Regions from separate parts of the Dyadobacter sp. CY351 genome, predicted to be linked through region 3. Evidence: riboswitches for the same ligand, from Rfam matches in the RefSeq annotation. Region 3 holds a riboswitch; each other region holds the start of a gene.
What was found. A riboswitch is a leader RNA that binds a small molecule or an ion and turns the genes downstream of it on or off. The one in region 3 is predicted to bind S-adenosylmethionine.

Region 1: linked by a shared signal. The riboswitch ahead of L0660_RS24190 (cysteine desulfurase family protein) and the one ahead of metX (homoserine O-acetyltransferase) in region 3 are both predicted to bind S-adenosylmethionine.
Region 2: linked by a shared signal. The riboswitch ahead of L0660_RS08910 (YceI family protein) and the one ahead of metX (homoserine O-acetyltransferase) in region 3 are both predicted to bind S-adenosylmethionine.

What each region holds. Positions count from the first base shown of each region.
Region 1 covers NZ_JAKFFU010000015.1:97,394-108,309, reverse strand. The annotation lists gene L0660_RS24240 (NAD(P)/FAD-dependent oxidoreductase) at 1-633, shown strand, start outside; gene L0660_RS24235 (squalene/phytoene synthase family protein) at 637-1,473, shown strand; gene idi (isopentenyl-diphosphate Delta-isomerase) at 1,543-2,064, shown strand; gene L0660_RS24225 (sterol desaturase family protein) at 2,104-2,577, shown strand; gene L0660_RS24220 (lycopene cyclase domain-containing protein) at 2,574-3,299, shown strand; gene L0660_RS24215 (NAD(P)/FAD-dependent oxidoreductase) at 3,276-4,412, opposite strand; gene L0660_RS24210 (methyltransferase domain-containing protein) at 4,396-5,091, opposite strand; gene L0660_RS24205 (UbiA family prenyltransferase) at 5,084-7,042, opposite strand; gene L0660_RS24200 (EamA family transporter) at 7,177-8,124, shown strand; gene L0660_RS24195 (hypothetical protein) at 8,147-8,398, opposite strand; gene L0660_RS24190 (cysteine desulfurase family protein) at 8,442-9,617, opposite strand; SAM riboswitch class I at 9,786-9,879, opposite strand; gene L0660_RS24185 (sulfatase) at 9,979-10,916, opposite strand, start outside.
Region 2 covers NZ_JAKFFU010000003.1:832,028-842,943, forward strand. The annotation lists gene L0660_RS08885 (SusC/RagA family TonB-linked outer membrane protein) at 1-1,431, opposite strand, end outside; gene L0660_RS08890 (cytochrome-c peroxidase) at 1,442-2,395, opposite strand; gene L0660_RS08895 (protein-disulfide reductase DsbD domain-containing protein) at 2,413-2,871, opposite strand; gene L0660_RS08900 (peroxiredoxin) at 2,973-4,286, opposite strand; gene L0660_RS08905 (hypothetical protein) at 4,578-5,888, shown strand; SAM riboswitch class I at 6,011-6,111, shown strand; gene L0660_RS08910 (YceI family protein) at 6,322-6,948, shown strand; gene L0660_RS08915 (TonB-dependent receptor) at 7,191-9,944, shown strand; gene L0660_RS08920 (DUF4397 domain-containing protein) at 9,970-10,764, shown strand.
Region 3 covers NZ_JAKFFU010000004.1:263,327-274,242, reverse strand. The annotation lists gene mnmA (tRNA 2-thiouridine(34) synthase MnmA) at 1-1,030, opposite strand, end outside; gene L0660_RS10325 (hypothetical protein) at 1,162-2,205, opposite strand; gene L0660_RS10320 (molybdenum cofactor guanylyltransferase) at 2,262-2,852, shown strand; gene fdhD (formate dehydrogenase accessory sulfurtransferase FdhD) at 2,857-3,690, shown strand; gene L0660_RS10310 (DUF7009 family protein) at 3,687-4,055, shown strand; gene L0660_RS10305 (FdhF/YdeP family oxidoreductase) at 4,058-6,370, shown strand; gene L0660_RS10300 (glycerophosphodiester phosphodiesterase family protein) at 6,546-7,316, shown strand; gene metX (homoserine O-acetyltransferase) at 7,416-8,465, opposite strand; SAM riboswitch class I at 8,590-8,697, opposite strand; gene L0660_RS10290 (M20/M25/M40 family metallo-hydrolase) at 8,837-9,766, shown strand; gene treA (alpha,alpha-trehalase TreA) at 9,777-10,916, shown strand, end outside.

The DNA.
Region 1 (10,916 bases), on a different contig from region 3:
GAACAGGATCTATTGGGTAAAAATCATCGCACATATGATGAAGCATATTGGGAAAACAGGACGTTTGCCCCGTCCTGCCTGTTATTTTATTTAGGTGTAAATAAGAAAATTGATAAGCTCCGGCATCACAACCTCTTCTTCGACGAGCACTTTGACCAGCATGCCGTTGAGATTTACAAAGACAAAAAATGGCCTGAGCGACCATTGTTTTACGTCTGCTGCCCGTCGAAAACAGACCCATCCGTTGCACCCGAGGGAAGTGAGAATTTATTTGTACTGATGCCCATTGCTATCGATCTGGATGATCCCGATTCGATCCGGGAAAAGTATTTTGACGTACTTATGGATAGGCTCGAAAAATTTGCAGGCGAGGACATCAGATCACACGTGGTTTACAAGAAGAGTTATTCTGTCTCAGATTTCATCAGTGATTACAATGCTTATAAAGGAAACGCATACGGACTTGCTAACACGCTGATGCAGACGGCCATATTCAAACCAAAACTTAAAAGCAGCAAGGTTAAGAACCTTTTTTATGCTGGTCAGCTGACTGTTCCCGGGCCTGGCGTTCCTCCTTCGATCATCTCGGGCCGCATTGCGGCTACTGAACTTCAAAAATACCTAAACAAGTAAGTCATGAAAAGCTTATACGACAACCTTTCCGCGACATGCAGCAAAACAACCACACAACTATATAGCACGTCGTTTTCGCTGGGCATTTATTTCCTAAAACCGGCTTTGCGGGCACCCATTTACGGCATTTACGGCTTTGTCAGGCTTGCAGATGAAATTGTGGATAGTTTTCATGACTACAACAAGGAGTTCATGATGAACAAAATCCGTCAGGATACGGTGGAAGCGCTCCGCGACGGGATTAGTATTAACCCGATCCTGAACAGTTTCCAGCACGTTGTAAATACTTATAACATTGAATGGGAGCTGATTGACACGTTTTTGAGGAGCATGGAAATGGATCTGATGAAGACGGAGTACACTTCGGATTCATATAATGAATACATTCTCGGTTCTGCGGAAGTGGTTGGTTTAATGTGCCTTAGGGTTTTCACAGAAGGTAATCAGCAGCAATTTGATGAGCTTAAACCGTTCGCTATGAAACTGGGATCCGCGTTCCAGAAAGTAAATTTCCTGCGCGACCTGAAAGCGGATTACGTGGATCTTGGCCGGACTTATTTTCCCGGCGTAAATTTTGATCATTTTTCAAGCAAAGAGAAGGAAAAGATCCAGCAGGAGATTGAGGAGGAATTCGAGCAGGCGCTGATCGGCATCAAGCGGCTCCCGAGCGGTGCACGAAGGGGCGTTTATCTGGCTTATTATTATTACAAAAAACTTTTCCTGCGCATTAAGGAAACGCCGCCTGAAAAAGTAATGAACGCACGGATCAGGATTCCGGATCATGACAAGGTAGGACTCATGTTTCGTTCGCTGGTAAGGCATCAGTTCGACCTTTTATGACGTTTTTTTGTTAGTTAAACAAAGGAGCTGAACATTGGACTGTTAGCCACGAACCTAAAACCCGATTTTATGACTGATCAAGTTGTGCTGGTGAATGAAGATGATATGGAAATTGGCTTGATGCCAAAGTTAGAGGCGCATCAAAAAGGCGTTCTGCATCGTGCATTCTCAGTTTTTATTTTTAATTCAAATGGTGAAATGCTTTTGCAGCAAAGGGCTTTCGGAAAATATCATTCGGAAGGGCTTTGGTCCAATACTTGTTGCAGCCACCCGCTCCCGGCAGAATCCGCGCATCACGGAGCAGTAAGGAGGCTTTCTGAGGAGATGGGCATTTCGGCCGATTTGCAGTTTCTTTTCACCTTCCAATATCGCGTTAAACTCGAAAACGGGCTGACAGAAAACGAACTCGACCACGTCTTCTGGGGCATTTCAGACGACGAGCCGAACATCAATTTGAGTGAGGCGAATGATTTTAAATACATGAAAATGGCTGATATTAAGGCAGATATGAACCAGAATCCGGAGGCTTACACCGAGTGGTTCAAGATTTGTTTCGCCGAAGTTGCCGACAAAATAAAACCAAAACAATAGCTGACGGCCACTGCCGGAAGCTGACAGCTTGAATTTACAATGAGTCCCTGGATAGTAAATACATTGATCGTACTGGCCGCGTTTATTGGCATGGAATGTGTGGCGTGGATTGCTCATAAATATCTGATGCACGGCGCCTTATGGTTTTTGCACCACGATCATCACCAGCGTGATGACGGCGATTTTTTTGAAAAAAATGACTACTTCTTTGCCATCTTCGCCACGCCAGGCATACTCTGCCTCTTATTTGGTGTAAATCAAGGGTTTAATCATTTTTTCTGGATCGGGCTGGGCATTACCATCTACGGTTTCACCTATTTTTTGGTACATGACATTTTCATTCACCAGCGCTTTAAAATGTTCCGTAACACGGATTCGGTGTATCTGAAAGCCATCCGCCGCGCGCACAAAATGCACCATAAGCACCTTGGAAAGCATCAGGGCGAATGTTTTGGGATGCTCTGGGTGCCGCTAAAATATTTCCGGGAAGCAAAAAACACGGCGTCCAAATGAATTTTCTATATCTGCTCGTCGATCTTGGCGCAATTGCTGTTCCGTTGCTGTTTTCTTTTCATCCCAAAATTCAGCTGTATAAAAGATGGCATTTGCTCTGGCCGGCGATTATTCTGTCATTAATTCCTTTTGTGATATGGGACAGCTATTTTACAAAAATCGCCGTGTGGGGATTTACACCGAAATATCTCGTCGGCACTTACCTGTTTGGGCTTCCTATTGAAGAAATCCTGTTTTTTATCTGCATTCCTTACGCATGCCTTTTCACTTATTACTGCTTCCGGATCTATTTCGGGACTGATTATAAGCTTAAAAACGAGAATTTGATTACGGCCATCTTCTTGTGTTTCACATTGGCTATGGGCGTGACCTTTTATGATCGCTACTATACATCCTGGACAGCGGTTGGGCTGGTGGCGTTTCTATTATTTTTGAGATTTATTGTCAAGCCGCGATGGCTGAGCCTGTTCTATTTCTCGCACATGTTCCTGCTGATCCCTTTCTTTATCGTAAACGGGATTCTAACAGGATCGGGACTGGACGAGCCGGTTGTTTGGTATAATAATGCAGAGAATATGGGTATCCGGATATTTACGATCCCATTTGAGGACGTCTTTTATGGCATGTTAATGTTGCTTCTGAACACATTCTTATTCGAATATCTCCTTTCCAAATATCCCGTTCCCGAGAAAGAAAACTTAGAAACGGTCTCCGTGGGTTAAGGACACAAGCTTGTTCAAGACGCCCGGGAAATTATTTAAGGCTCTCAGGGCCAGATCGGTTGTAGTTCTTTTCCCAAACAATCCCTGCAAATAATAACCGGCTGTAATTCTGCGTCCAAATGCGTGGTCCCATGCTTTTTTGTAGTTAGCCGAGACGCTGTCAATACTTTGCTTTTTCTCAAAATACCGGATCAGCTCGGTGGCCAGGATTTTGGAAGCGCGCATGCCCATGCTCATGCCGTTGCCGCAGAGCGGCGTGATAGAACCCGCCGCGTCACCCAGGAGGAAAACACCGTCAGTTTGTGTTTGTTTCCTGGAAAAATGGATGTTGCTGATTACTAACGGATTTTTATTAACAAATGCAGCATTTTTAAAATATGCTTTGAGAAAAGAATTTTTGTGCAGAACATTTGCCTCCATTTCCTGAATGTCTTTTCCATTTTCCTGCAAATTCCGGGACGTGGTCAGATAGCAAAGGCAATGCCAGTCCTTATCCACTTTTGAAACTCCGCAATAGCCGTCCTTAAAATTGTGCAGCTCAATGCGGTCAGGTGCCAGATCCGTTTTAATGTGATATTTCACACCGATAAAATTATCGCTTTCATTCCCTGTGTCCATTAAGTTGCGCGCCAGGAACTGCGGGGTATATTTTCCATAACTGCCGCACAGCACGCCAACATTGAAATCCCCAGCCGAAGATTTGATTACAAAACCTTCATTACCAACCCTTTCCAGTCCATTCACTTTGCAATGTTCCACGACAGCGACGCCTTTTGCGGCTGCAATGCTTGCAAGTGCGTGGTCAAGGCTGAATCTGCTGATCCCGAAACCGCCCATTTGCAAGGAATGTTCAAGCATAAAGCCCTTTTCGGAGCTGATTCTGAGCTTGTTAATGATGGGTAAATTGAGTTCATCCAAATTCAAACCCAGGCTTTTAATAAAATCCCAGCTTTCCATGGAAATGTACTCGCCGCAAACCTTATGAAATGGATATTGATTTTTTTCGAACAAAACCACCGAAATACCCCTGTCCGCAAGCTGTATAGCCAGGCAAAGGCCTGCCAATCCGCCGCCGATAATGCCGCAATCGTACGTTTTAGCTTGCGTTTCCATAAACAATCACTTCATGTCGGAATGCCCATTTGTTGCGAACGGTGTATTTAATTGCTCCGGCTTTGTTCAGGATCGCGAACCATTCTGCTCTCTTAAACCCCCGCAAAACTGACAGCGGTGCATCGTTTTTGACCAAGTAAGATTTAGAAAACAATTGCGTCAGCCATTTAATGGAGTAGTAAGCCAGAGGATTTCTTTCCAGATCATTAATAACCAAAACCGCCTTGCTACTCAATGCAAACCGGACAAGCTCAATGAGTTGATCTTCTGTTAAATGATGGCAAAAAAGACATGCGTGAATAATGTCAACCTGTTTCAAATGGCTGAAAATGTGCCTGTAATCGTCACAAATCAATTTGACCGGCGCTGTTTTTAGGTTTTCCTCTGCATAGGCAATGCAAACAGGCTTAATGTCGACGCCATATAAATCCAGCGAATAGCGCTCATTTTTGTTCCAATTGTCAATGCGCTTTAATGTGTCGCCGCCGCCGCATCCGATATCAACGAGAATATGCAATTTTCCTGGCTTAATGACCTTTTTTAGCGCGTTAAAGGAAATGTTATATCCGCCCAGCCAATGATTAATGAAGTCAAGTTCCCTTAAATTCTGGAACAAGTCGGCCGATGGGATATCCTCCTGATCAAGCAGCTCCTTATCCTGGCTGCGGTGTTTAAACATAACGCAGCTGCATCGTTTCAATGCTTAGTCCTGGGCCGAATGCCGCTGCAAAGATTCTGTTGCCTATATTTTCCGGCTTAGCCGTTTCAAGGACTTGCTTCAATACAAACAAGACCGTAGGAGACGACATATTTCCGAAATTTCTGAGCACATCATAAGTGGCTGCCAGACAGCCCTTATCCAGCTCCAAAGCAGCAACAAAATCATCCACAATGCGCTTTCCACCCGGATGAACAGCCCAATGTTTAAATGCGTCCGGCGCAAGACCGATCTTTTCCAGCATCGGCTTTATATTTTTCCGGATCAGGTCAGGCACGTAGGAAGTCAGGTTCATAATAAAGCCTGTTTCCGATAACTGCCAGGCCATATCGGCATACCCATTGTGCAGGATCAAAGAATTGAATGCATCTATCTCAACGTGATGCGCATAATCCGATCCCGCTTCCGCAGTAACCAAAACCGCCGCTGCGCCGTCTCCGAAAATCAGGTTGGACAGCAGGTAATCATCATTATATCGCTTCTGGAAATGTATCGTGCAAAGCTCGGTGCAGACGATGAGCACTTTCGCGCGCGGCTGGCTTCTGCAAATGGCGTCGGCATTTTTGAGCGCAATAATCGCGGCATTGCATCCCATAAAATTTACGCTGCTGCGCTGTATGGCAGGATTCAGGTCCAGTTCCCGCATCAATTCCACGTCCAGTCCGGGCGCAAACAGGCCCGTACAAGTGACTGTTATCAAGTGCGTTAACCGGCCTTTCATCTCAGCAAATCCATCTATTTTCTTGATAGCACTTATGGAAAGTTTCGTGGCATGCTGCTGATAAAGCTGCATACGCTGGGTCAATGTCGGTTCCGGGAGTAATGTGGCAGTCTTGTTAAAAAACTGGTAATCTTCCGGTGCTTTATCAAAATCGGCAATCACAGAATAGCGGTTCGCTATGCCTGTTTTCCCCGCTACTATCTTGATTTTTCTCTTATTGGTAATGTCTTCTGTCGAATTCATGTAAAATGAAGTCAACGTTTCCTGCGAGTAACAATGTTCGGGAACGGCTGTCTCAATAGCAGATATATAACTCAAAGGGATTCTGTTAATTACAATTAAAATAATGAAACAACTGTTCATGCAGATGGCTGCTATCCAGTTCATCCGCATGGTATTCCTGAAATTCGCCTCACTCCTATCCTTCAAAACCAGGTAAAACCAATAGCCGAAATAGAGGACGATCGGCAGGAAGAACACCTGGATAATATAAAAAACCATTCCAAGGCCCTTCGATGTAAAGTACAAATAATAAAATACATTGCACAGCAGAAACATCGCCGCCGTAAACAGAAATGTACCCCGGTAACCGAGCTTATAGCTTAATGTAACGACCCCATCTTTCAGGTCCTGCTGGTGCTGATAAACCTGGGTAAGCGGATACGCGCCGGCAATCTGGAAAGAACAGGCTAAAAGCACATAAATATGCTCTCTGCTCAGCATCAGCGCACTTTCTGAAACACCCGCAATGGACATATAGTAGGTAAATGCACCCTGGAAAATCACAACAGTCAAAAACCCGATAACCGGATATCTTTTCAGCCGGATCTGCCGGGAACTATATGCCCGCGACGCTGCAATGTAAAGCACCAGGCAAAAAGCGAACAATGTATTTACGAAAAGGAACGCTAAAACGATCGCGGTAAAATCCAGAAACATGGTGAGGTAAAAGAGTGCGGCCGTAGGCATAGGAGGCTTTTCGAGCCCGCCAACGCTCTCTTCGTCCTTATCCACATAACTGTTGTAACCATTACTAGCCGGGTAAATCAGCAGATGAATGATCAAAAAAGCGAAGAGTGCATGATGATGGACAACCGTATCTGCCTGACTGTAAGCAAACAGAAACAACGGCATCAGGAAAAAAGAAAAAGGAATCCGCAGAAGTTTAATTGTATTGCCATCAATGCCCATGGCCCAATTTAAGAAAAAAATTTTTGAACATTTGAGGCTGTCACAGATACAATATACTTTCTGCCAGGAACACCATTGTGCCGGAATCGGTTAAAGAGGAATAACAATTAGTCATACCAGAAAAATAAAAGATCATGCAAGCACAAAGTAAAGCACCTTCCACCCTTATGGTGGTATTGGCTTTTGCCACCGTTTACATCGTATGGGGATCGACTTACTTCTTCATTCAGCGGGCGCTGGAAGGTTTTCCGCCGTTTTTCCTGGGCGCTTTCCGCTTCATTATTGCCGGGCTTATTATGCTGGCGTGGAGTGTTGCACAAGGTGAAAACGTGTTCTCGCTCAAAGCGATCAAACCTGCGATCATTACCGGACTTTTGTTGCTTTTTATCGGCAATGGCATTGTGATATGGGTTGAGCAGTTTCTTCCCAGCGCAATGGTCGCCATTATGATTTCCTCATCTCCACTCTGGTTTATCGTCCTGGATAAACCGAAATGGTCTGAAAATCTTAGCAACAAATCGACGATTGTAGGTCTGTTGATCGGTTTTGCCGGGGTAGTGCTGTTATTCAGTGAAAAAATAATGATTTCAATGTCGTCCATGAACAGTTCGCGCGATCTGTTCGCGATGGCGCTCGTCGTTTTTGGCTCCATGGCCTGGGCTGGTGGTTCTTTGTTTTCTAAATACAAATCAGGCACCGACTCGGCAAGTGTCAATTCAACCTGGCAAATGCTGGCAGCCGGATTTGCTTTCCTCCCAGGCAGCATTATTTCGGGCGAACTGGCGACCCTGAATCTTGCATCCATTCCGATGGAAGCCTGGCTATCAACGTTATATCTGATTATTTTTGGGTCGATTGCCGGTTTTGGAGCATACGTCTGGCTGCTGAAAGTACAGCCGGCAACCAAGGTTAGCACTTACGCCTATGTAAATCCCGTCGTAGCAGTCCTTTTGGGGATATTTTTCGCAAACGAATCTATTTCTGTCCTGCAAATAGTCGGGCTGGTCATTATTCTCGGCAGCGTGTTGCTGATCAACCTGCATAAATATCGCAAGCCAAAACAAGTCGTATCCGCTTATTGATCTCTTGGAGGAGTGTGAGCAGTTAACACAAGGAAGCTTCTGTGATCTGCTCCACCTCCGAAATGTCCCTGTTTCTTTTGATCAAATTAAGGATACGCTCAAAATCAATAAGTTGTGAAGCTTCGAAGGCAATGACGCCTACGAAAACTCTTCCCTTGCTGATAAAGTTAAGGTGTTTGATCCTTGCACCATTAAACGATTCAACAATCGATGTGATCTTATGGAGACTTACAGCACTTCTGTAAATGATTTTGAGAAAGAAAATTTTGCTCATTTTAGTACTTTTTATCGTGGCTAATAATTGAAGAACCAACGGCTCAATGCGTTAATTCCAGACGGAAACGTGCCTGGCCGCGTGAAGCAGGATCGGCATTATAAATGTTTACAACGGCCTGCACAATGTGATCAATCTCATCGAATGTGTTGAATTTGCTAAACGAAAAACGGACATTTTCTTTATCCTTCTGACAAGGAAGCGCGCTGATCACGTGCGAGCTGCCCTGACTGGAACAAGCGCTGCCGCCAGAAACCGCAATGCCCAGATTATCAAGACTTTTAACCAAACTTCCCGCAGCCAAACATGGGAATGAAACGTTCAGGATGTTTACCAGGCTGTTTTCAAGAGAGTGACTTTCGCCATTATAACAAATGCCGTACACACCACTGATCGCCACTTTGGAGACCATATATTGCTTCAACTTGCTGACTACGGAATGGTTGCTGTCCAGGTCGCGGTATGCCACCTCGAGCGCTTTGGCCAGCCCTACAATGCCAGTCACATTCTCGGTTCCTCCACGCTGTCCTTTTTCCTGGCCCCCGCCAAAGATTTGGGCATGAATGCGGTGTTTTTTATTGATATAGATAAATCCGGCACCTTTCGGTCCATGGAATTTGTGGGCGGAACCCACCAGAAAATCGATAGGCGTCTGGGTCAGATCGATCCACTGCTTTCCGATTGTCTGGGTGGTGTCCGTAAAAAAAATGGAATCATAACGTTGAGCAAGTTTACTTATCGCGTGGATATCCGTCAGGTTTCCAATTTCATTATTGCCGTGCATCAGGCAGATCAATGTCTGTGGATTGGCTCTTAAAAGGTTTTCAAGGTGGTAAAGATCAACATTACCACGCTCATCCAACTGCACAAAACTCGTTTCGATATCACCCGATTTTTCGTGCTGGAGAATGGTTTGCAAAACGGCCTTATGTTCAATCTTACTGGTCACGACATGGCTAATGTCATATTTCGCAATCGCACCGGATATGGCGAGGTTGATGGCCTCGGTGGCTCCGGACGTAAAATATATTTCTTCCGCAGAAGCATTTAAAACCTTCGCAACCAGCTTCCGCGAATCTTCTATCGCATCTTTCACCTTCCGTCCTGCCCAGTGAGTGGACGACGGGTTGCCGAAGCTGGCGGCAAAAAATGGAAGGATCGCTTCAATCACTTCCGGATCCAGTGCAGTTGTGGCGGCGTTATCACAATAAATTTCCATGTTGATCTAAGTGTTAAATGTTATCAGTTTATTGATTCCAAATGCCGCACCTTGCCTGGATAATCGTAACAATTCCGCCAAAAACGAAACCGTAACGAACATACACGGACAAGCCTCTGGCTTTCCTTAACTCGATTGTACTCTGTTACTCCGGTGGTTGGATTCTCAGATTTATCATTAGAATTAGGTTGGGGCACCTTAAAAAGTCATAGGTTGCCAGAAGATCATAGAGCCTAACCTCTCCCTTCCTTCTTTATAAATCTACTAATTCGATAGACAAAGATGTAATAAAGATTTTAAAGATCCAAAAAGAGCGAAAAATTTCTTTGAGAAAATTCTTGATGCGCAGATTACCCGCCGTTTATTTGGTTTCCGGATAGCCTTTTTGGAGGAGCATGGCTAGTTCATTGACCGTGATAATGTAGGTGCTTTCTTTGGCGAGGTTTGTGAATTCGTTGGGGTCTTTTTGGTGGTCGTATAATTCCACGCCGGCTTTTCCTCCATCCCATTCCGTGTAACGGAAGCGCTCCGTTCTTACGCTGCGACCAGTAATTTTATTCCGCCGAACTTGGGTGTAAGCAGCTTTATCCCAAATGCCGTCCGGGTTTTTGAGTAATGATGTCAGACTTTTGCCGCCGAGTTTTTGGGTAGGCATCAGTCCGCAAAGCTCAGCCAATGTTGGGTAAATGTCCAGTAATTCCACCGTCCTGCCCGATGCCTTTCCTGCGGTTCCGCCAGGCACTGAGATGATTAATGGAACGTGCGCAGCATTTTCGAAAAGGCTTTGCTTCATCCACTGGCCGTGCTGGCCTACATTATAACCGTGATCGCTCCACAAAACGATGATCGTTTTATTGGTCAGTTTCAACCGGTCCAGTTCGTCCAGCACCCTTCCTACTTGCGCATCCATGAATGAAATTGACGCATAATAGGCCCGCAACGCCTCTTTTCTTTGCGCTACTGAAAGGCCTAAATGTGCCGGTTTGGTGGAAATTGCTGCTTCCGGAACGTCGTCAAGGTCATTTTGAATTTCTTTCGGAAGCGGGATTGATGCCAGTGGATATTGGTCAAAATATTTTTTTGGCGCTACGTAAGGGGAGTGCGGGCGATAAAAACCAACTGCCAGGAAAAATGGCCCGGCCTTCTTTTCCTTCAATAATTTGATAGCCTCGCTGGCGACCATTCCGTCTGTCTGCTCTTCATCCGCTCCCTCGCTTGCATGCCAGGCAAGTGCGCTGCCCAAGCCTTGGTCCGGCGTAAGATTTTTGACTAGTGATTCTTCGGTTTTGTCACGCCCTT
Region 2 (10,916 bases), on a different contig from region 3:
CCCGATCAACGGGTTTGCAGACGCACCAAGGTAACTTCTGTACGTGCGCTGGCGGTTGAACTCCGGCGAGGCCGACGGGCTGGCGTAGTAGGTTCCTTTGTAGTCCGATACATCGAAATCAGGCGCATTTCTAAGTAAACCCACAGGCGCGCCCGAAGTGTTGTTTCCCCTGCCCTGCCTGTTGGAAGTGATCCTGCTCATTGTAGAATTAGCAGCAATGCGGAAAACATCATTGAACTTGCGTTCGGTGTTGAGTTTAAAACTGGTGCGTTTGTAATCGCTCGCGCCATTGAAAACACCTTTTTGATTTAAATGTCCGGCGCTGAAATAAAATGTGGATTTTTCGGTTCCGCCGCTAACGCTCAATGTGTTGTCAGCCGCAGTACCGGTGCGAAAAACCTGGTTGTAGTTCGATTCGTGGAAGGTTTCCCTGGAATTTTTCTTGACGATCGGATAATGTTTGGTCCCATCCTGCGCTTCGAAATAGGCTCCTGTCGTATTCAACTCGTCGGCCGCTCCGGAGCGGTCGGCTATTTTGTCTCCCCAGGAATTGGTACCGGCAGGATTGTATTTACCTCCCGCTCCCTGCCCGAATGTGTTTTGTCTTGCGTGAAATGCATTCACCTCATCAAAAGAATACGAAGAATTGAACGAAATGCTCAGTTTTTCGCCGCTGCCCTTTTTGGTCGAGATCACGATCACGCCGTTGGCGGCACGTGAACCCCAGAGCGCTGCGGCGGATGCTCCTTTCAGGATCTGGACCGAGGCAATGTCATTGGGATTGATATCGTTCAGGCGCGATTGCTGCGATACATTTCCCTGCGAGCCTCCCTCACTTGAATTGCTCAATGGAACACCGTCCACAATAATCAGCGGCTGATTATTGCCGGTAATGGTGCTCAGTCCTCTGATCTGAATGAAGGATCCCGCTCCGGGGTCACTGCCATTTTTATTGATTTGCACGCCAGAAGCCTTACCAGCCAGACTGTTTATTAAATTCGGTTCACCTGAGGCGGTAATCGCTTTTGCGTCGATTTTGGAGCTGGTCGCTGCCAGTTTATCCGAGCTTTCCTTAAAACCAAGCGCAGTAACGACGACTTCGGAGAGCTGCTGCGACGACTCTCTCAGTGCAACATCAACTTTGGTTCTGGTACCAATCGTCTGCTCCACCGGATCATAGCCGATAAAGGAAAACACGAGCACATTGTCGCTTTCATTGATACTGAACTGGTAACTGCCATTTGCATCGGTGGAAATACCCTTGCTGGATCCTTTCACGACCACATTCACGCCGGGTAGCGGACTTTTGTCCTGAGCGGACGTTACTTTGCCGCTGACTACTTTTTCTTGCGCAAAAGCAATATTGAAATAGACGGATACAAGCGTACAGAGCAGCCAGAAGCTGCCGGCCTTTCGTAAATTTTTATACATGGGTATGGGATTACTTTTTCTTAAACCGGTCGTCAGTCAACGCGTCCAGAAATGCTACAATGTCATCAACTTCGCCGTCGGAGAGGTTGAGCGAGGTGCCTAGGGACAAGTCGCGTTTGATGCTGTTACTGACAAATTTGTCGGGTGTGTTATAATATTGAACGACTTCTTTGAGTGTTTTGAACATTGCATTGTGCATGTACGGTGCAGTGACGGCCACATTACGCAGGCCGGGCACTTTAAACAGACCGATGTGAGCGCTGTCTTTGGTGACTTTGAACCGGCCGGGATCAGTCAATTCCTTTCCATTAAAAAGGCCAATGTTCTTAAAACGATCGGCAGTAAAGTCCTCGCCGGAGTGGCAAGTGGCGCAACCCGCCTTACCAATAAACAGTATACGTCCGCGAACCGCTTGTTCAGACATCGCCTTTTCATCCCCGTCCAGATATCGATCGTAAGGTGTGTTGGTGGTTTCCAATGTTCGTTCGAAAGAAGCGATTGCACTCAGCAGATTTCTTTGGTTTACCTCTGTTTTAAAAATCTTTTGAAAAGCCGCGCTATAGAATGTATCCTGCTTTAAACGCTCTACAGCCTGTTCGACCGGTAGGTCCATTTCGTCATGGGCCAACAATGGGCCAAGTATCTGCTCTTCCAGCGAAGCCGCCCTTCCATCCCAGAAAAATTCTGTACGCCCCGAAAGGTTCGTTAGCGCCGGGCTGTTTCGCGAAACTCTGGTTCCTTTATCACCCACACTGAAGGCAGCGGTGTCAGCGAACGCAAATTGTGGAATGTGACAGGAGGCGCAGCTGATGGCTTTTCCTCTTGACAAAATAGGGTCGGAAAATAACTTTTCACCCAGCTCTGCCTTCGTGGAAACGTCATTTTCCTGATGCTGAAATGCCACAGTTATCACAAAAAACAACGCAGCCGAAAGAACGGTAACAATTTGCTTGACTTTGAACATGCTGATGAATTTCTGTTTCAATTAATCCGAAAAGACTCCTGGAAAGGAATGCAAAGGCCGTCTTCGTTGCTACACAAGAGCCCCTTTATGGTTCCCGCAACATTAAATCCGTTTTTTGAAACCTTAATTTTCTGCCGGAACTGTGCCTTCTCGGTGAAATAGGTGTACTGCACATCCCAGGTGGGGTCAGTCGTTTTTTTGGGCTGAACAGGGTTAATGGTGCCTATCAACTGATACGAATCGGTTTCCACAAATTTGAATTCAGTAGGAAGCGGACCAATTTCGTTTTTGAAATCACTGGAATAGAGCTTCCAATTTTTATCAATCGAAGCTGAGAAAATGAGCTCGACTTCATCACCTACTTTCGCATTTTTGCTAGAAACGGATACATTCCATTTAGAGATGTCAGAAGGTTCCTGGGCGAAAACATTTATTGAAATAAACAGAAAAAGGAAGAACAATTGCTTGAACATCATACTAATACGGCATTATATTGTGAAGGATTAAACAACTGCAAAGTGAGAACTCTCCCTTGCAGTTGTTTCAGATTACCAATTCGCGTACCAATCACCCTTTATTATTTTCCGCTTTTTGCAGGAGCAGTATTGGCAGAAGAGAACGTGGCCGGAATGGGCTCAGCGATTAATGCGTCGAGATCCTTGTTCCATTTGGCAACATAATCCTCGAAATATTTTCCGGTAACCGTGCCGGTGTAGCCCGTGTGGATCTGCTTTACCTCGCCATCACGACCGATGATGATCGTGGTTGGAAATGCCATCATGCGGTTCAGTGCAGGCAGTTTTTCGGAAGCGACCTTCTTGTCTGCAATACCGCCGAAGAGAATGTCGTATTCAATTCCGTACTTCTTCTTCAATGTGCCCAGCGTGTATTTGGCGTAGGCCAGATCGTCTTTTTGTTCAAAACCAATCGCAATCGCTTCTACCCCACGCTTTTTGTTTTCTTTAAACCAGGGTGAAAGGAAAGCTGTCTGATCTGTGCAGTTCGGGCACCAGGTGCCGATGATTTCGACGATCACCACTTTACCTTTGTATTTGTCATCGCTGAGCGAAACTTGCTTTCCGTCCAGGTCAGGCAAGGTGAAATCCAGTTTGGTATATCCTTCTTTCAAATAGGTCAGTTTGTATGGGTCTGGCAATGCTGCCTGTTCGTTCTTGGCACCTTCAAACTTGGTATTGTCGTAAATACCCGAGCTGATTACACCCGTGATGGAGCCATCTTCATTAATTTTTCCTTTATAAACCCTTGGGTTAGGACCAGAAAAATGGGAAAGCACAAATTCATCGCCTTGCACAACGCCTTCCAGCTCGCGGCTGTCCCCTACTGTTGACATTACCACGCCGGTCAGTTTGTTTCCTTCTTGTTTGAGAAGCGCTACATTATCAGGCATTTTGGCTTTGCTGAAAACCTGCAAATCCCATTTGCCGCTCAAATTGTGTTTGGTAGGCTGCTCTTTGCCTTTTTCTACAAAGCGATAATCCTTGCCATGCTCGGCTGAAAATGGCAACGAATTCCCCCGGAAGCCAGGAACCAGACTGCGGTATTCACCTGTAATCTTTCCGTCTGATTCCACCTTTGCGACCAATGCTGCATCATAAGTGTTCATTTTTACAAAAATCGAATCCGCGCCGATTTTTGTCACATGGAAATCGTCCCTCCGTGAGCCGTTCAGCAGCGTCAGGATCGGATCCTTTGCGTTTTTAGCATTGTACTCGAAATTGAATGGAATGTGTGTTTCGCTAATTACAAACTCCCCGCGCCAGATGCCCTGCTTGGGCGATTTAGCATCAGGCTTGTCTGCTGTTGCTACAAAACTGCTTAAAAGCGTGGCACCTGCCAAAGCCACAACCTTGATCTTGTCGTTGATTTTCATACAACTTGTGTTGTTAAAATGGATAATAGTTAACATATATTCTTGCCAGACAAGCTGAAAGAATCCTCACTGAACCGGAAACATTTGCAGGATTTTTTCCGGTATAATTGTTAACCTATCAAAGGTGGTTTTTAAAAGGTCGTCGTTAGACTTGTACAAATGTAGATTACATCTCTATTAAATTTGTAGACTTAATAGAATAATTCGATTTCATACCACCAAACGGATTGCACAGCAAAAGTCTGCCTTCTACTTTTGTCAGCGTCAATTCATTCACATTTCATTTTTACAATGTCATTACCGAAAGCACCTTCGGCATTTTCCAGCTGGAAAACGCACGAAAAAATTGCGTTACGCGCCGCGCTGATCTACGCCATTATCAGCACAATTCCCTTTACGCCCGAATTTTACCGGCAAGATTTCGACGCAGGTTTTAATGTTAATTCCTACAAATTCCGGTGGCTGGATGCCATCTCGCAAAACAAGCCCTGGTTTTTCGAAAGCCAGGAAGGAAAGAACTATACAGGATGGTTTATCACAGTTGCTATCTGCCTATTGGCAGGATGGGCCTGGAAAAGGCTTGACAGGAAGCGCATTGACTATGAGAAACTGTATTACTGGTTTTACACCGCGGCGCGCTACGGCATTGCGCTGAGAATGTCCTGGTTTGCTTGGGCGAAAGTGTTTCCGGTGCAAATGCCGTTTCCGACAATCAGTCAGCTGAACACCAACCTGGGCGATTTCACGCCGGGTAAGTTATATTGGCTGACCACCGGCGTATCGCCGTTTTTTGAAGTTTTTGCGGGATTTTTCGAGTTGGCGGCGACACTATTTATCCTTTTCCGGCGGACTACCACGTTGGGGGCGCTGATGATGGTTGCGATACTGGTGCCGATCTGGTTCGTTAACATTGGTTACGACGCGGGCGTCGAGCTTGCCAGCTTGCACATTCTCACGCTTTCGCTGATGCTTTTGGCTCGGGATGGCAAACGGTTTTATGAGATTTTGATTGAGCACAAAGCTGTTGCACTGACGTATGTGCCAAAGATCACCTTTACCCAAAATTGGAAGAATAGCGCCCTTCTTGCGTTCAAATATGCATTCATTTTCATGTTCATCATCCATCGCGGTTACAGTTACGGGACCTTGTATGCGAGTGGCAAGACCTTCAAACTTCCTCTGGACGACGGACTTGCCGGATTTAGCGGGTTCTATCATGTGGCTGATTTTAAGCTGAATGGTAACACGATCCCGGATGCGATTGGTGACACCACGCGCTGGCAGAATGTCGTATTCGAAAAGTTTAATTCCATCAGCATTAAAATAGACAAGCCTTTCAAGCTCAATACCAAAAATTCGATACGAACAACGGAATATTATGGCAACATCGGCCGGTACTATTACGGATATTCCGCCGACACTGTCAACAAAGTTTTCACCTTGCGAAACCGCGCCGACACGCTTAGCAAACTCTTTTTGGGGTATGAAAGGCCTGATCCCAATAAAATTATTTTGTCAGGACTAAATGAAAGAAATGATTCGATTTATGTCGTTTTGAAGAAGATAGATAAGAAATATCCTTTGGAAGAGAAGCGAAAATAGCACTCACAACACCTGTACGCTAGTGGCAAGATCCCCGAATAATTCTATTAATTTTTGACAATCGGTAAAAGATGACTTTAACTTTGCATCGTCTTACGATTACTACCTGCAAAGTAAAAGTGGATTTATAAAGAAAGAGGGAGAGACAGGCTCGGCGAACTCTTAGCAACTTTCCAGGGTGGAATCAGTGCTAACCTGCCTAACATTTTAGGAGCTATAAATTTACAAATCATGTCTAGAAAAAGCATCCAAATCCGTCCGGTTCCCTGCGCAACAAAATGTTGTCCTGAGGACAAATGGAGAAGCTAATCAGCTTAAACTGAGTAATCCAGTCTACCGAACATTAAAACGCCTATTCGCGTTCGATGGCATTATTTTATCGCATTTAGTCTACAAAACCAATAGACTTAATATTTTAACCATTCAATTTATTATGAAAAAGACCATTTTATCCGCATTATCTCTCGCTACACTTGGCTTGGCATCTTTCACAAATACTGTAAAAGAAAATCCGTACACAGTAGACACACAGAAAAGCAAGCTGGTATGGAATGCCAAAAAAGTAACCGGCGAGCATTCGGGCCTGGTTCCCATCAAGAGCGGCACGTTACTGGTAGACGCTGGAAAATTAAAGGGCGGCAACTTTGAAATCGATCTGAAAGATCTCACAGTAACTGACCTGAAAGACCCTGAATACAACAAAAAACTGACCACACACCTGAAAGGCGAGGACTTTTTTGCTGTCGAAAAACATCCAACCGGCAAGCTAAATATCACCTCGGTAACGCCCTCCGGTGCAAATAAATACAATGTGAAAGGTAAGCTGACTATCAAAGGCATTACCGAGGATGTTGCATTTCCAGCAGAGGTGACTACAACAGGGAAAAACCTGACGGCTAATGCAAAAATAGCCATTGACCGCACCAAATACGGCATCAAGTATAATTCAAAAACCTTCTTTTCCGCGATTGGCGACAAAGCAATTGACGATACTTTCAACTTGGACGTCTCGCTGATTGCAACAGAATCTGCTTCTACAACCAAGGCTAGCGTGAAGTGATATTGCCTCTTGTTGTACTATAACATTGCTTCTGATTTGGCGACGGAGGGATGATGGGTTTACTTGTCAAGTCAGCATGTGCAGGAATTCGGACAGGAACTGCAGGCTCCCCAGCCCGAAGAAATGGACATCGCTGCGATTCCGTCGTCACCAAATCAGAAAATCAACGTGACGTATAAACTTGTACGTTATCACGCGGCTATGCCGGCTATCGTCAGATGAAGCCATAAACACCTCATTGAATGAAAAGATATATTCTACTATTATTTGTATTTGCCGCCTTTAAATCTTTCGCCCAGCAGCGCATACTGAACGGAAAAGTAACAGATGCCGTGAGCGGCGAAGCATTACCAGGCGTAAATGTTTCGGTAAAAGGCACCCGGCAAGGAACGCTGACTGATGCAGATGGGAAATATGCGTTGAACCTGATCAAAGGGGAAACGCTCGTATTTTCTTTTGTAGGTTTTTCCGCCCAGGAAGTCAAGATCTCAACTGATAATCAATATGATATCAGTCTGCAACCTAGTTCGCAGCAGTTGGGCGAAGTGCAAGTGGTAGGTTCCAGAAATGCGAACCGTACCAAGCTGGATTCTCCGGTTCCGGTCGATGTGATCGATTTGAAACCGCTTTTGGAATCGGCGCCTCAGGTGAGCATTACGCAGCTTCTTCAATATGTTTCGCCTTCATTTCACTCGGTAAATGGCAGCAATGCGGGGGATGCCGGTTCGGCGCTGAACCTTTCACAATTAAGGGGTTTGGGCGTGGATCAAGTGCTGGTTTTGGTGAATGGAAAACGGCGGCACAAAAGTTCAAACATCAACTGGGGAGGGCTTGGAAACGGTGCCACAGGTTATGATCTGAATTCGATTCCGACCGCCGCCATCCAGCGTGTTGAGATCCTTCGGGACGGGGCAGCTGCTCAGTATGGTTCGGACGCAATTGCAGGCGTTATCAACATTGTTTTGAACAAAACCACTGAACAACTGACACTTAGCTCAACGGCCAGCACCCGGCGAAGAGGAGACGGAACGACCACCCGCACGAATGCAAACTATGGATTTGCACTGGGCAAAACAGGCGGTTACCTGAATGCAACCGCGGAATTCGCCACGCAGGCCATTGCGCTTTTACCTGGAAATGATGATGCCGGCTTATACTTGGGCCCTATTTACGGCGGCGGTGCCAACACCCGGAATTACGACGCGATATACACCAAAGAAATCGACGAGGAAATCCTAAAAAACAGAGGAATAGACAGGCACTTTTTTGACCGTCGAGGCGGCGGTTCCAACAAGGCCAAAGATGCATTGCTATTCTTTAATGCGGCTGTGCCTTTGCGACAAAATGCGGAAGTATATGCATTTGGCGGCATTAGTCACCGCAATTCCCAATTCACCGCCGTGTTCCGACTGCCGGGCTGGACTGAGCGGAACAATGCATTCCTCTACCCTGATGGATTTTTACCGGCCATGGAAAACATCATCACAGATAAGTCCCTGGCGGTGGGTGTGAAAGGCAAGATCCAGAATTGGGACGTGGACATTTCGAATGTTTATGGCAAAAACGACTTTGGGAATGTGATTACCAATTCGTTGAATGCCAGCCTCGGCCTAAAAACGCCCAGGACGTTTGATGCGGGCAGCTATAATGCAAGCCAGAATACGGGCAGCATCGACATCAGCCGTTATTTTGACCGAGCCTTAAAAGGAATCAATGTTGCCTTTGGCGCGCAATATCGCGTGGAAACTTACCAGATCGTTGCTGGTGAGTCCGCTTCTTATTCAAAAGCAGATTTGCGAACGGTTTATGGACTTGATACAACAGGAACAGGCATTGTTTATAACACCAATGAGGGTCAAATCGGTCTGAATGGTCTCTCGCCGGGTTCGCAGATCCACGCTGGTTTCCGGCCTGAAAATGCTGTGAATGTAAACCGTTCCGTGCTGGCAGGTTACGCGGATCTCGAGGCAAATATTACGACAAACTGGCTTGTTTCAGGGGCGCTGCGCCTGGAAAGCTTCTCCGGGCTGGGCAATGTAACAACCTATAAAATTGCTTCGAAATACAAGATTGCGGACTGGCTGGGCATTCGCGGCTCGCATAATACAGGCTTCCGCGCTCCGGATCTTGCTCAATATTATTATACTGAAACCTCAACCAGTTTTCAGCAGGGCCGCGCGATCGATCAGGTGACAGCCTCTAACCAAAGCGCCGCTACCCGAGCGCTCGGCATTCCTACTTTAACGCCTGAAAAGTCAAAGGGATACACATTGGGGATCACTTCTCAGCCGCTGAAAAACGTTGAATTTACGGCAGATGCTTATTGGGTGGATGTCAATAACCGGGTCGGAAACACGGGAAATTTTTCGGCGACCGACGTCAATTTGCCGCTCGAAGTACGCAGCCTTTTTGTGCAAACGGGCACGACCCAGGCTAAGTTTTTCTATAACTCGTTTAGCACTAGAACAAAGGGATTGGAACTCACGGGAAGTTACCGCACGCCGTTCCGAAGCGGAGGACTGACGTTTTTGCTGGGGGCCAATTTTGTAAAGAATGAGGTTGTCAGCGTGAATACGCCGAAAGGTTTGGAAGCGTATCGATACATTATTTTCAACGATGGAGAAAAAGCGCGGGTCACGTCCCACATTCCCGGAACGAAAGTGAATTTACAGGGAAGTTACAAGGTTGGCAAACTGACTTATATGGTGCGCGGCATTTACTTCGGCTCAGTTACAACGGCATCGGCATTGAATGCAACATTTCCCAAACCTGACTATTTCTTCCAAAAGCTCAACCCGATCTGGGTCGTGGACGCCTCTGTGGCTTACTCCTTTACAAAATCCATCCAGGCAGTCATTGGTGTAAATAACGCCTTCAATGAGCTGGGCGATTATTCGGACCCAAAACTTTCAGCATTGAACAACCCATCCATTGTTGGCCTGCAAAACGGAAGCGCTGGCATTCAGCCATTTATCCGGATCACAGCTCGACTTTAACACCCAAATTCATCTCTTCGAACTTATGATATCCACATTGTCTTTTTCAAAACGCCTGCTGCTGCTCTTCGCCGCAACAGCAACATTAGCTAGCTGCAAGGACACCAGTTATCTGGACATCGACGCGGCCAATCGCCCGCCGCTGAGCGCCTACATTAGTTTTGTTAATGCAAGGCCCGTCAACTCTGCCCTCAGTTTCTGGACATTTACCGATAAGATCACCCCGACGCCCGTGGCCGTCAACAAGGCTTCTGACTATTATCCCACCGTTTTCGGCAATGTTCAGATCAATTTTACCGAAGGCACCAACACGAGCTATAAAGCCTCGTACCAATTCGGTAACAGCGCCACATTCACTGCAACCGGCAGGCCCAACGGCCCGATCGCCACATTTTATCACACGGTAATCGCAGCCCGCACAGAAAATAACAAGTCGGATTCGCTGATCCTGTTCTACGACGACCTGAAAGCGCCGGAGGCGGGCAAGGCCAAGCTGCGGTTCGTAAATCTGTCGCCGGGCGCGGGCACATTGAATGTGTTGAGTAACGGAAAAGCCTTATTTAGCAACGTTGCTTATGGCCGTGCTGCCAACTCTGCCTTGTCGGGAGAAGCATTCAGTGCCTGGTCGCTGGGGCCATTTCAAAATGTCAACCCAGGTCCTCACGCGCTGACATTATCAAACGCTGCCAACGGCACTACGCTCGGCGCAGTGGGTAATTTCAATCTGGAAGCCGGGAAAATTTATACGGTATTTACAAGCGGGCTCCGGCAGGGCAGTCCAGACCTGGCTTTTAATATTTTGGAGCATCCGGTGAAGTAGCTGATTGAGAGCTCCCTGCTAAACCTATTTTGTTTGTAACGGAGATTTAATTAGCTGTTTCAGACCTCATATCTTCTACTAACTTTCTGGCAACGAAGGTATCGTAGATAATTTTTAATTTTGGTCAGTTCCTTGAAAAAGCTTGTCGCCGG
Region 3 (10,916 bases):
CTGGTGCGATGCCGTTGACACCGTCGTGGAAGCGGGCGATGATTTTGTCTGGTTCGATTTGCTCGATAATGGCAGGGGTTCCGTCGTGCTTGTAGCGCACTTTGGTGACCGTTTCCAATGGCTTTTCAAGTGAAGCGTATTTCTGCAAATTCAGTTTGCTAACATACATTCCGTCCCTGAAAAGGTCGGGTAAGTCGCCTAGCACCACTTCGTTTGTCTCTTTTCTAATCTCGGTAACGAATGCGGGTTTGCCCAATGCAATGCCCAGGCCTTTACGCTGGCCGACGGTATAGAATGGATAACCTTCGTGCTTTCCTACGATTGTGCCATCTTCAAAAACAAAGTTTCCACCTGCGACTTCCGCTTCTAATCCCGGAATTCTTCTTTTCAAAAATCCTCTGTAATCATTATCCGGTACAAAGCAGATTTCATAGCTTTCCGATTTGTTGACCAGATCAATAAAGCCCCTTTCCCGGGCCATTTCCCGGATTTCTGATTTGTGCAGATAACCTAATGGCAATTTTGTGCGGGCAAGGCTTTCCTGCGAAACACCCCATAGCACGTAGCTTTGATCCTTCCAGCTATCAATGCCTTTGGAAACATAGTAACGGCCGTCATTGAACTGCATATTGGCATAATGTCCCGTTGCAATGTGCTCGCAATCCAGGCGATCTGCACGTTTGAGCAAAGCATCCCATTTAATGTGCGTGTTGCACAAAACACACGGATTAGGCGTGCGGCCTTCCAGATATTCGCCTGTAAAATGATCGATTACATAGTCGCCGAATTCAGCGCGTATGTCTAGGATGTAATGTGGGAAACCCAATTCGACAGCAATAGTCCGTGCGTCGTTGATGGAATCTAGGGAGCAGCAGCCGGTTTCTTTCTTGGTGCCGCCGCTACTGGCATAATCCCAGGTTTTCATGGTCATGCCGATGACCTCGTAACCTTGTTCGTGTAACATAACAGCTGCAAGAGAGCTGTCGATGCCGCCACTCATGGCGACCAAAATACGTCCGTGTTTGCTCATTCCGCGAATCTGCGAAGGTTGAATGCCTTCCGATTTTGTTTAAGTTGAAATTTTTTAACAGCTATTCAGCCAACATTTGTTCCTTATAAAATGCAAAGGTAAGATTTATAATCCGCAGGCCCGCAATTTCACTAAGCATTCACCTGCCGGATGACATTCTTTATATTCAATTCAATAATGTCGGTCATGCTTTCACACTGATGATATTGATTGTCTGAATAATGCTTGAACAGTCCTTCGCGAAGCTGGTGAATGTTGTCGATGGTTGAAATGTTGTCCTTGATCGAAACGTCGCGAAGTTCTTTGAGGCGGTATCTTTCGCTTCGGGCCTGGTACATGATCGACGATTGCTCTTCCTGCTGATATTGCAGCACGGTTTTATCCGTCAGATATTCCATGGCGAGCTCCACATATGGCCGGTTTTCTTTGAAAAACTGGGGCATATACACTTTGATGTTGCCTTCATAAAATTGCTGGTCAAAGTCGATGGCGCGGAGACGGAACTGGAAATCGTCGAAGTCCGGAGTGATTTGCATGACAAAATTGTAGGAACGCATGTCCCCAAGCAGCGTGATCATGCAGCGTTCATTGAATTTCACGAATTCTTTGGCAATCCGGATCGGGTTATAATCGGGCTCGCGTAAACGTGTCCTGGCAAATTCATCACCGGGAATGCCCGCAATGTGCTCTTCGATCAGACTATCGCCATCCACCAGATAATTGACCTGATTTGGAGAAAAAATTTCTTCCAGCTCCAAGCCATAAATCCTGGATGCGTCGGCTTTCTTGACATAAAAATAATCGTAAATGTCATTCAGTCGGTTTACAATCTTGATTCTGAACGGATTGGAATTTCCGAATTTGCAGTAGTCAATGCGGTCGATGTATTTGTGCTCAACAATGCGCAGGTTACCGGATGCTTTCAGCATGGCGTAAGCTTTTTTTAGGCCGTTATGCAACCTGTCGATTTCATGAGGTGGATAGAGCGGACTTTCCCACAGGGTATCCTTTCCATTTTTATCCATGACCGGAAAAGACTCATAAAAATTGAGCAGGTCAACATAGCCCACCGGCAACTTTGCATCGCGCTGGTAAAATCGCAAATATTTCCGCAGCTCCGCGCTGACGGGATAAATTGGCTTCTTCTTTAAAATTTTAACATCACCATGTTCCATAGAGGAAGTTAACATTTTATAATGATTAAATTAGACGTGACTTTCGTTATAGAATTATGGCATTATACGGTTTGGCAGTTTGTGGCGGGAAAAGTTTGCGAATGGGCACGGACAAAAGCCAGCTGCAATATTTCGGCATTCCGCAGGCCGATCGTGTGATTAATCTTCTTTTACCGCTGTGTGACGAAGTCTTTATTTCCTGCAACCGCAAACAATCTTCGATTTTTGAAAATAAAAAAACACTGGCCGACTTACCTGAATTTGAAGACATTGGCCCGATGGCCGCTTTACTTTCAGCATTTAAAACTTACCCGAATGCAGACTTTCTGATAGCAGGCTGTGACTATCCTTTCCTTACGGCGGATGCTCTTTCCGACTTTTTATCCGCTATCCAAAAGGGCACTATTGCCGCGGCTTTTTACAATTCCGAAGAAAAATATGAGCCGTTACTGGCTTGGTATGCGCAGGATGCTGCGCCGCTTCTACTCGAACGTTTCGAGCGCGGAGAACACAGTCTGCAACATTTTTTGAGGGAAATTAATGCTGAAAAATACATTCCAATATCAGAAAAAGTAATGCTCAGCGTCGATTCTCCTGAGGCTTATGATCAGGTTAAAGCGGCTCTCAATGTTCATCATGAAAATTAATTAAATGGAAATCAATGCAATAGCGCAGCAGCGCATAAGGGTGATAACCAGCAGCGGCAGCAATGATGCGGAAGACGACCTGGCTGTGGAAGAACCGCTGGAAATTCAGCTCTCCTACACAGAATCCGGAAAAAAGATCAAAAAAAGTATTTCTGTAACGATGCGGACGCCGGGCAATGACGATGAGCTGGCGGTCGGTTTTCTGTTTACGGAAGGCATTGTTGCAGAAAAAAGCCAGGTTAAGGCGGCTGCAAGTGATATTTTTGACGAAAATAAAGTGATTGTCAATCTGGCCGATGCGTTTGTGCCCGTGATTAATTCACTGGAAAGGAATTTTTACACCACATCCAGTTGTGGAGTTTGCGGGAAAGCCAGCATTGATGCAATCAAGACGGTTTCGGCGTATCAAAATGATGATAACACGTTGCTAGTGAGCAAGAAAGTTATCTTTTCATTGAAAGATCAGCTGAATGTGCAGCAAAGTATTTTTGAAACCACTGGCGGACTGCACGCCTCGGCGCTTTTTGATGTTAACGGACATTTTATTGCCTTGCGGGAGGATGTAGGCAGGCATAATGCACTGGACAAACTGATTGGAAATGCGCTGCTAAACGACCTGCTCCCGCTTGCCGACAAAATCCTGCTTCTGAGCGGACGGGCAAGTTTCGAATTGATCCAAAAAGCGGGGATGGCTGGCATTCAGGTGGTGGCCGCCATTGGTGCGCCGTCCAGCCTTGCTGTAAAACTGGCCGAAGAGAGCAACATAACGCTGATTGGTTTTTTAAAAAATGACAAGTTCAATATTTACTCAGGTTTCGAAAGAATTTCAGAATTATGAAAATACGCATTCAACGCAATTCTGTGCGTTATAGATTGAGCAGGACTGATATCCAAAAACTTAGTACAGAAGGTTATCTCGAAGAAGTCACGCCATTTGGTGATTCTCTATTTATTTATGGCGTAAAAAAATCCGCTGACGTCTCCGAACTCACCGCAGATTTCCGGAATGGTAAGATCTTGTTACACATTCCCGAACAACTGACCGACGGCTGGGCGGACAATAATGTGGTAGGTTATGACGGAGAAATGTTGTTTGGCAACAATGGCAGCTTGAAATTGCTGATTGAGAAAGATTTCAAATGTCTGGATAATGTTACTGAGGATCAATCGGATAATTATGAAAACCCTGCAAAAACCTGTTAACCATGCCGAATGACCAGCGTAATGTTCCCGGGGCTGAAAATCCCGATAAATTAACCGGCCTCAAAAAAACGGAGATCAAGAAAGTGGCGGCCGGCATTCCGGCTGTTGTTTCCAGTTTTCAGAAAACCATTAGCGAGGCAGGTGTGCAGCGTGGCATGAAAGCGCTTTTTAACCTGAATAAAAAAGGTGGTTTCGACTGCCCAAGCTGCGCATGGCCCGATCCGGACGATGAGCGCTCGGGCATTGCGGAATATTGTGAGAATGGCGCCAGGGCGGTTGCAGAGGAAGCAACATTGAAGAAACTGGACGCGACATTCTTTGCTCAGAATTCGGTGGAAGCATTAGGAAAGCTGTCTGATTATGAAATTGGCGGCAAAGGCCGGATTGCTGCGCCAATGTTTCTGCCGCCAGGCGGGAAGTTTTATCAGCCCATTTCCTGGAAAGCTGCTTTTGAAAAAATTGCATTGGAACTGAACCGGTTGGCGTCACCAGACGAAGCCGTTTTTTACACTTCCGGCCGGACAAGCAATGAAGCCGCCTTCCTATATCAGCTTTTTGTACGCGAATTTGGCACCAATAACCTGCCCGATTGCAGCAATATGTGCCATGAAAGCAGCGGCGTTGCTTTGGGGGAATCGCTGGGCATCGGGAAAGGCTCCGTGAAACTCGATGATTTTTACGAGGCTGAGGTCATTATGATTTTAGGACAAAATCCGGGGACCAATCATCCGCGCATGCTTACCGCATTGCAAAAGGCGAAAGCGAATGGCGCGACGATCATTTCAATTAATCCTTTGCCTGAAACGGGTTTGATGGGTTTCAATAATCCGCAGACGGTGCAGGGAATTTTAGGGGCTAATCCCGCACTGACCGACATTTTCCTGCAAGTAAAAATCAATGGTGACCTGGCATTGCTGAAAGCCATCGAAATACTGCTGCTTAAAGAAGAGGAACGCAATCCGGGAATGGTCTTCGACAGAAATTTCATAGCAAATAATACAGCAGGTTACAGCGACTTCATCCAGCATCTGAAAGAATTGGATGCACAGGAACTCGCACGCATCAGCGGCATCTCGCTAGGCCAGATTCAGCAGGTTGCGGACGTTTTGGCCGGGAAAAGCAAGATTATCGCGTGTTGGGCGATGGGCCTGACGCAGCACAAGAATGCAGTGGACACGATCAAAGAAATTGTAAACCTGCTGTTGCTGAAAGGCAGCATTGGCAAACCGGGTGCGGGCACATGCCCTGTACGCGGCCATAGCAATGTGCAAGGCGACCGGACGATGGGAATTTTTGAGAAGCCAACGGACCAGTTCCTGGATTCCATCGAGCGCAACTTTCATTTTTCTCCTCCCAGAAAACACGGATTCGACGTGGTAGAGTCCATTAAGGCCATGCATGAAGGCAGTGCCAAGGTATTTTTTGCGATGGGAGGCAACTTTCTGAGTGCTACACCGGATACAAGATTTACAGCCGAAGCGCTCAGCAAATGCCGCCTGACAGTACACGTTTCGACCAAGCTGAACCGGAGCCATCTGGTAACGGGTGAACAAGCGCTGATCCTTCCCTGCCTGGGAAGAAGCGATATGGACATGCATAAGGATGAAAGCAGGTTTATTTCCTGTGAAAATTCAATGGGCGTAATTCAGCTTTCCAAGGGCGTTTTGCCGCCGGTTTCAGATCAGTTACTGAGCGAGCCGGTGATCATTTGCAGGCTGGCGAAAGCTGTTCTGGGCCGGAAAAGCCAGATTAACTGGGACATTTACGCCGAAGATTATGACGTAATCCGCGCTGACATTGAAAGGACAATTCCAGGCTTTGATAACTATAATGAGCGCGTCCGCGTGCCAGGCGGTTTTTATTTACCTAATTGCAACCGGGACGGGTATTTTGACACATTGTCTGAAAAAGCGCATTTCAACATCGGCAAGCTATTTGATCCCGAACTGAAAGAGGATGAGCTGATGATGATGACCATCCGCAGCCACGACCAGTTCAACACAACGATTTATGGCCTGAATGATCGTTATCGAGGCATTCACAACGAGCGGCGCGTGATTTTGATGAACGAAAATGACATCACAAAACGGGATTTAAAAAGCGGCGATCTGGTGGATTTGTATAACCATTATGACGGCATTGAGCGGGTTGCGTACAAGTTTGTCGTAGTCCCCTACCCGATTCCGGAAGGTTGCACAGCCACTTATTTTCCCGAAACGAACGTCCTCGTTCCTATTAACAGCGTGGCAGACAAAAGCAACACGCCGACTTCCAAACTGGTTATTCTCACAATTCGCAAGCATTTAAGCGCATGAGTCATTAAAACGGAGTTTAAAAAGATTCGACTTGGAGGATGATGCTTTTTGAAACTTAACATTGAGCTAACACCGCTGACCGAAACTAGCTTTAATTTTCGAATCTGCTTTGGACCATGGTTCAGGGTAAATTCAGGTTAATGTGTTCTTTTTATATAAGTCCAAATTTAAAAAAATGAAAAAATTGTTATCCATTGTTGCAGTTGGCTTGCTTAGTCTGACCGCTTTTGAAGGCATGTCTCAAAATAAAAACAAAGTTATAGCGCACCGTGGCGCGTGGAAAAATACCGGCGTAACCGAAAATTCTATTGGCGCATTGGAGCATGCCATCAAACTGGGCTGCTATGGTAGTGAATTTGATGTGCATATGTCGGCAGATTCGGTCATTTATGTGCTTCACGACCATTCGATTAAAGGAACGCATATTGAAAAAACCAATTCCCAGGAGCTTTCCCAGATCAAATTAGAGGATGGAACGGCATTACCAACATTGGAAGCTTACCTGAAAGCGGGCGCAAAACAGAAGAAAACACGCCTGATCCTGGAAATCAAAACTTCTTCGATGGGCAAAGAACGCTCGCTAGCACTGGCTACGAAATGTGTGGAAATGGTAAAAAAATTGAAAGTGGAAGGCATTACGGATTACATTGCCTTTGATTTTGATGTTTGTAAAAAAGTAAAAGAACTGGCTCCGAAAGCACACGTGGAATATCTGAACGGAGACAAAACGCCGGACGAAATTCAAGCCGCAGGACTGGATGGCATCGATTACAACCTGAATGTGTTGAAGAAAAAGCCAGAATACATTGCTGATATCAGAGATAAAAAACTGACAACCAATGTCTGGACGGTGAATGACGAAGAATCCATGAAATGGTTTCTTGAAAAAGGCGTCGATTACATTACTACAAACGAGCCGGAATTGCTTTTGAAAATAACAAAATAGCATGACTATAATGCAAAAAGCGCTGCCCGGAGAAACCTCTGAGCGGCGCTTTTTTATGTCTTAATGTTCACTGAGTCTTAATGCCAGATTTACAAATGTTCAGATCTTTGCAGTTTGCAATTTGCCATTCGTTTCCTGCCACGCCCTGATCACTTGGGTAAGCTGCTTATATTCAATAAGAAAGCCATCGTGGCCATATAACGAATCGATTTCCTGGAAAACAGCGTCCGGAATGTGCCTGGCCAGGAATTGCTGCTCGGATAATGGGAACAGCAGATCGGATTTTATGCCTAATACTAATGTTTTGGCCTTAACCAAGCCCAATGCGTGCACAATTCCGCCGCGGTTCCTGCCAACATTGTGCGAATCCATGATCTTGGAAAGCACCCAGTAAGAATAGGCATTGAACCGCTTCACAAACTTATCGCCCTGGTATTGCTGGTAGGACGATGCCCGGAAATCATCGATCTGATCCGGATTATCACGCGCCTGGGTAAAATTATAAGTGTCGTAATTTCTGTATGACAGCAATGCAATGGATCGCGCGGCCCGCATGCCCATGCTTCCGGCCTCGTCCGTGCCATCATTAAAAGTCGGGTCCGCCTCAATCGCCATCCGCTGCGACTCGTTAAAAGCAATGCCCCATGGCGAATGCAGTGCATTGGAGGCGATCAGGATCAGTTCTTCAAAAAGATCGGGCACTTCCACCGCCCATTCGAGCGCTTGCTGGCCACCTAGGGAACCGCCAATACAAAGCTTTATCTTCTTGATTTCCAGTTCCTGCCGCAGCAGATCCATAGCGCCAACCACATCACGAACTGTGATAGTCGGAAATGATCTGTAAAAAGGTTTATGCGTCCGGGGATTAATGCTCAGCGGACCCGTAGAGCCATAAGCCGAACCCAGGACATTCACGCAAACGATGAAATATTTGGCTGGGTCAAAAAACTTATCGTCCCCTACCAGGCCATCCCACCATTCGGCCGCGTTGGAGCTGCCCGTTAATGCATGACAGATCCAGACAATGTTGTTGTTTTCAGCATTCTGCGTTCCATAAGTGGTGTATGACAGTTCGAAGCCTGGCAATTCACCGCCCATTTCCAGCGCGTAGGCGTAAGGATATTTAAATGTTTTTTGTTCCGCTTGCATAAGTGCCAGAGCACAGGTTTTAATTCAAAAATTTAACAGACTGTCCCGTGGAATGCACAGGGCAGATGCGAGAATAAAGCCATCCGGCTTACGGAAATTTCTAACTGTAAGTTCACGCGAATTGAGTTTATATCTCCTAATAACTTAGGTGGGAATTAGCACCTTTCTCCATTGTGGTAGCAGGTTGCCAGAGGTTCATTGAGCCCATTCTCTCGCCTCTTCTTTATAAATCAATCGCACACAAGGTGAAGCAACTGACTTGATCCTGCAATATTAAGCGCAGATGCCTGAAAATGCAAACAAAAGCACAAATTCTATTTTGCAGGGCATCCAGGGAGGTTTATCTTTGCCCATCCATGATACTGCGTTCGATGAAAAATTACTTGTTCTTCTTTTGTTTTGTTTGCCAAAGTGCCTTTGCCCAACTGCCCGCTCCCGACCAACTTTCCAAACACGTTTACAAGCTTGCATCCGACAAAATGCAGGGCCGCGGAACCGGAAGCAAGGAAAACCAAAAAGCGGCCGGATATGTAGCTGCTCAATTCAAAAAATACAAGCTGCAACCGAAGGGGACCAACGGATTTTACCAACCATTTACGGCCAAAGTGCGGCGCGTGGTTGTTACCGACAGTCTGCGCGAGACGAATAATGTCATCGGCTTTCTGGATAATGGAGCTGCAAATACCATTGTCATTGGCGCTCATTTTGATCACCTGGGGCTGGGCAGACAAGGAAGCTCGAAAGCAGAAAAGCCGGAAGGGCAAATTCACAACGGGGCCGATGATAATGCTTCGGGCGTGGCAGGCTTGCTGGAACTTGCGCGATATTTTTCCAAAAATGATGTCAAAGAACCCTATAACTTTCTCTTTATAGCATTTGGTGCCGAAGAGCTGGGGCTGCTGGGATCGCGTCATTTTGTTAACAATCCTACATTACCATTGGAAAAAATCAATTTCATGACTAATATGGACATGATTGGCCGGTATGATGCCAGCCGCGGCGTTGGGATCGGCGGTTACGGGACCAGTGATGCCTGGCCGGATATATTTAAAGATGTGAAAAGCGATACCAAGTTTTTTACGGACAAGGCCGGAAGCGGCGGCTCGGATCATGGGTCTTTTTATGCCAAAAAAATTCCGGTGCTTTTCTTTCACACAGGCGGCCACGACGACTATCACAAGCCTACGGACGATCCGGAAAAAATCGATTATAATGCAGCTGCCGGCATTCTGCGCATTCATATACAACTCATTGAGAATGCGATGAAACTGCCTAAGCTGACATTTACCACTGTTATATAACCACTCACATTTGTACGGATTCATAGCACCCGCTTTCACGTATGGTTCACCGCATGTTTCACCAGAGGACTTGTATGGGACGCTGTTTCGTGATATCCAGCACAGCCATATTTTTGAAGATTCCAAAACTTTCGCCGACGCGATTCCGCTGGAAGACCCGGTTCTGATCATTGAAAGATATCACCAGGAACAGGACCGGCCCGGATTCGACTTGCAAGCTTTTATCAGTCAGAACTTTCGAATGCCTGCACATATCAAGTCTACTTTTGAGGCCGATAAGAGCTCGTCAACGTCGGAAAACATTGGCAGATTATGGGAGGTGCTCACGCGCCAGCCCGAAAACCAGGAACGTGGCGGTTCCCTGATCCCGCTTCCCTTTCCTTATGTGGTGCCGGGGGGGCGTTTTCGCGAGATTTATTATTGGGACAGCTATTTTACGATGCTTGGTCTGAAAGAATCCGGACGAACGGATCTGATCGAGAGTATGGTCAATAATTTTGCCTATCTCATTGATAGTTTCGGATACATTCCCACAGCCAACCGCACTTATTATCTCACGAGGTCCCAGCCACCGTTCTTTTCCCTTATGGTCCGGCTATACAGTGACATTGCCGGAAATGAAATCCTGAAACGCTATTTGCCTCAACTGCAAAAAGAATATGATTACTGGATGCAGAACGACGGCCCGTCGCACGAGCCATTTACCGCACACCGGCGCCTGGTAAAGCTTCCCAATGGCGCTCTACTGAACCGTTACTGGGATGACAAGGCCACGCCACGCCCGGAGTCCTACCGCGAAGACGTGGAACTGGGCAATGAGGCGCGGGAACGGTTTGGAACGGCTCCGGAGGCAACTTTCAGGCATATCAGAGCTGCCGCCGAGTCGGGATGGGATTTTAGCAGCCGGTGGTTTGCAGACGAAAACGACTTTGCGAGCATTCATACCACAGACATTATCCCCGTTGACCTGAATTGCCTCATGCACCACCTGGAAAAAGCGCTGGCGGAAGCATACCTGTTGCATAACAACACTAAAATGCACCTGCAATATGAAGAAAAGGCACGTTTGAGGGCAGCAGCCATACAGACCTATTTCTGGGACAGCTCGCGGAATTTTTTCATGGATTATGATTTCAAGAAGCAGGATTTC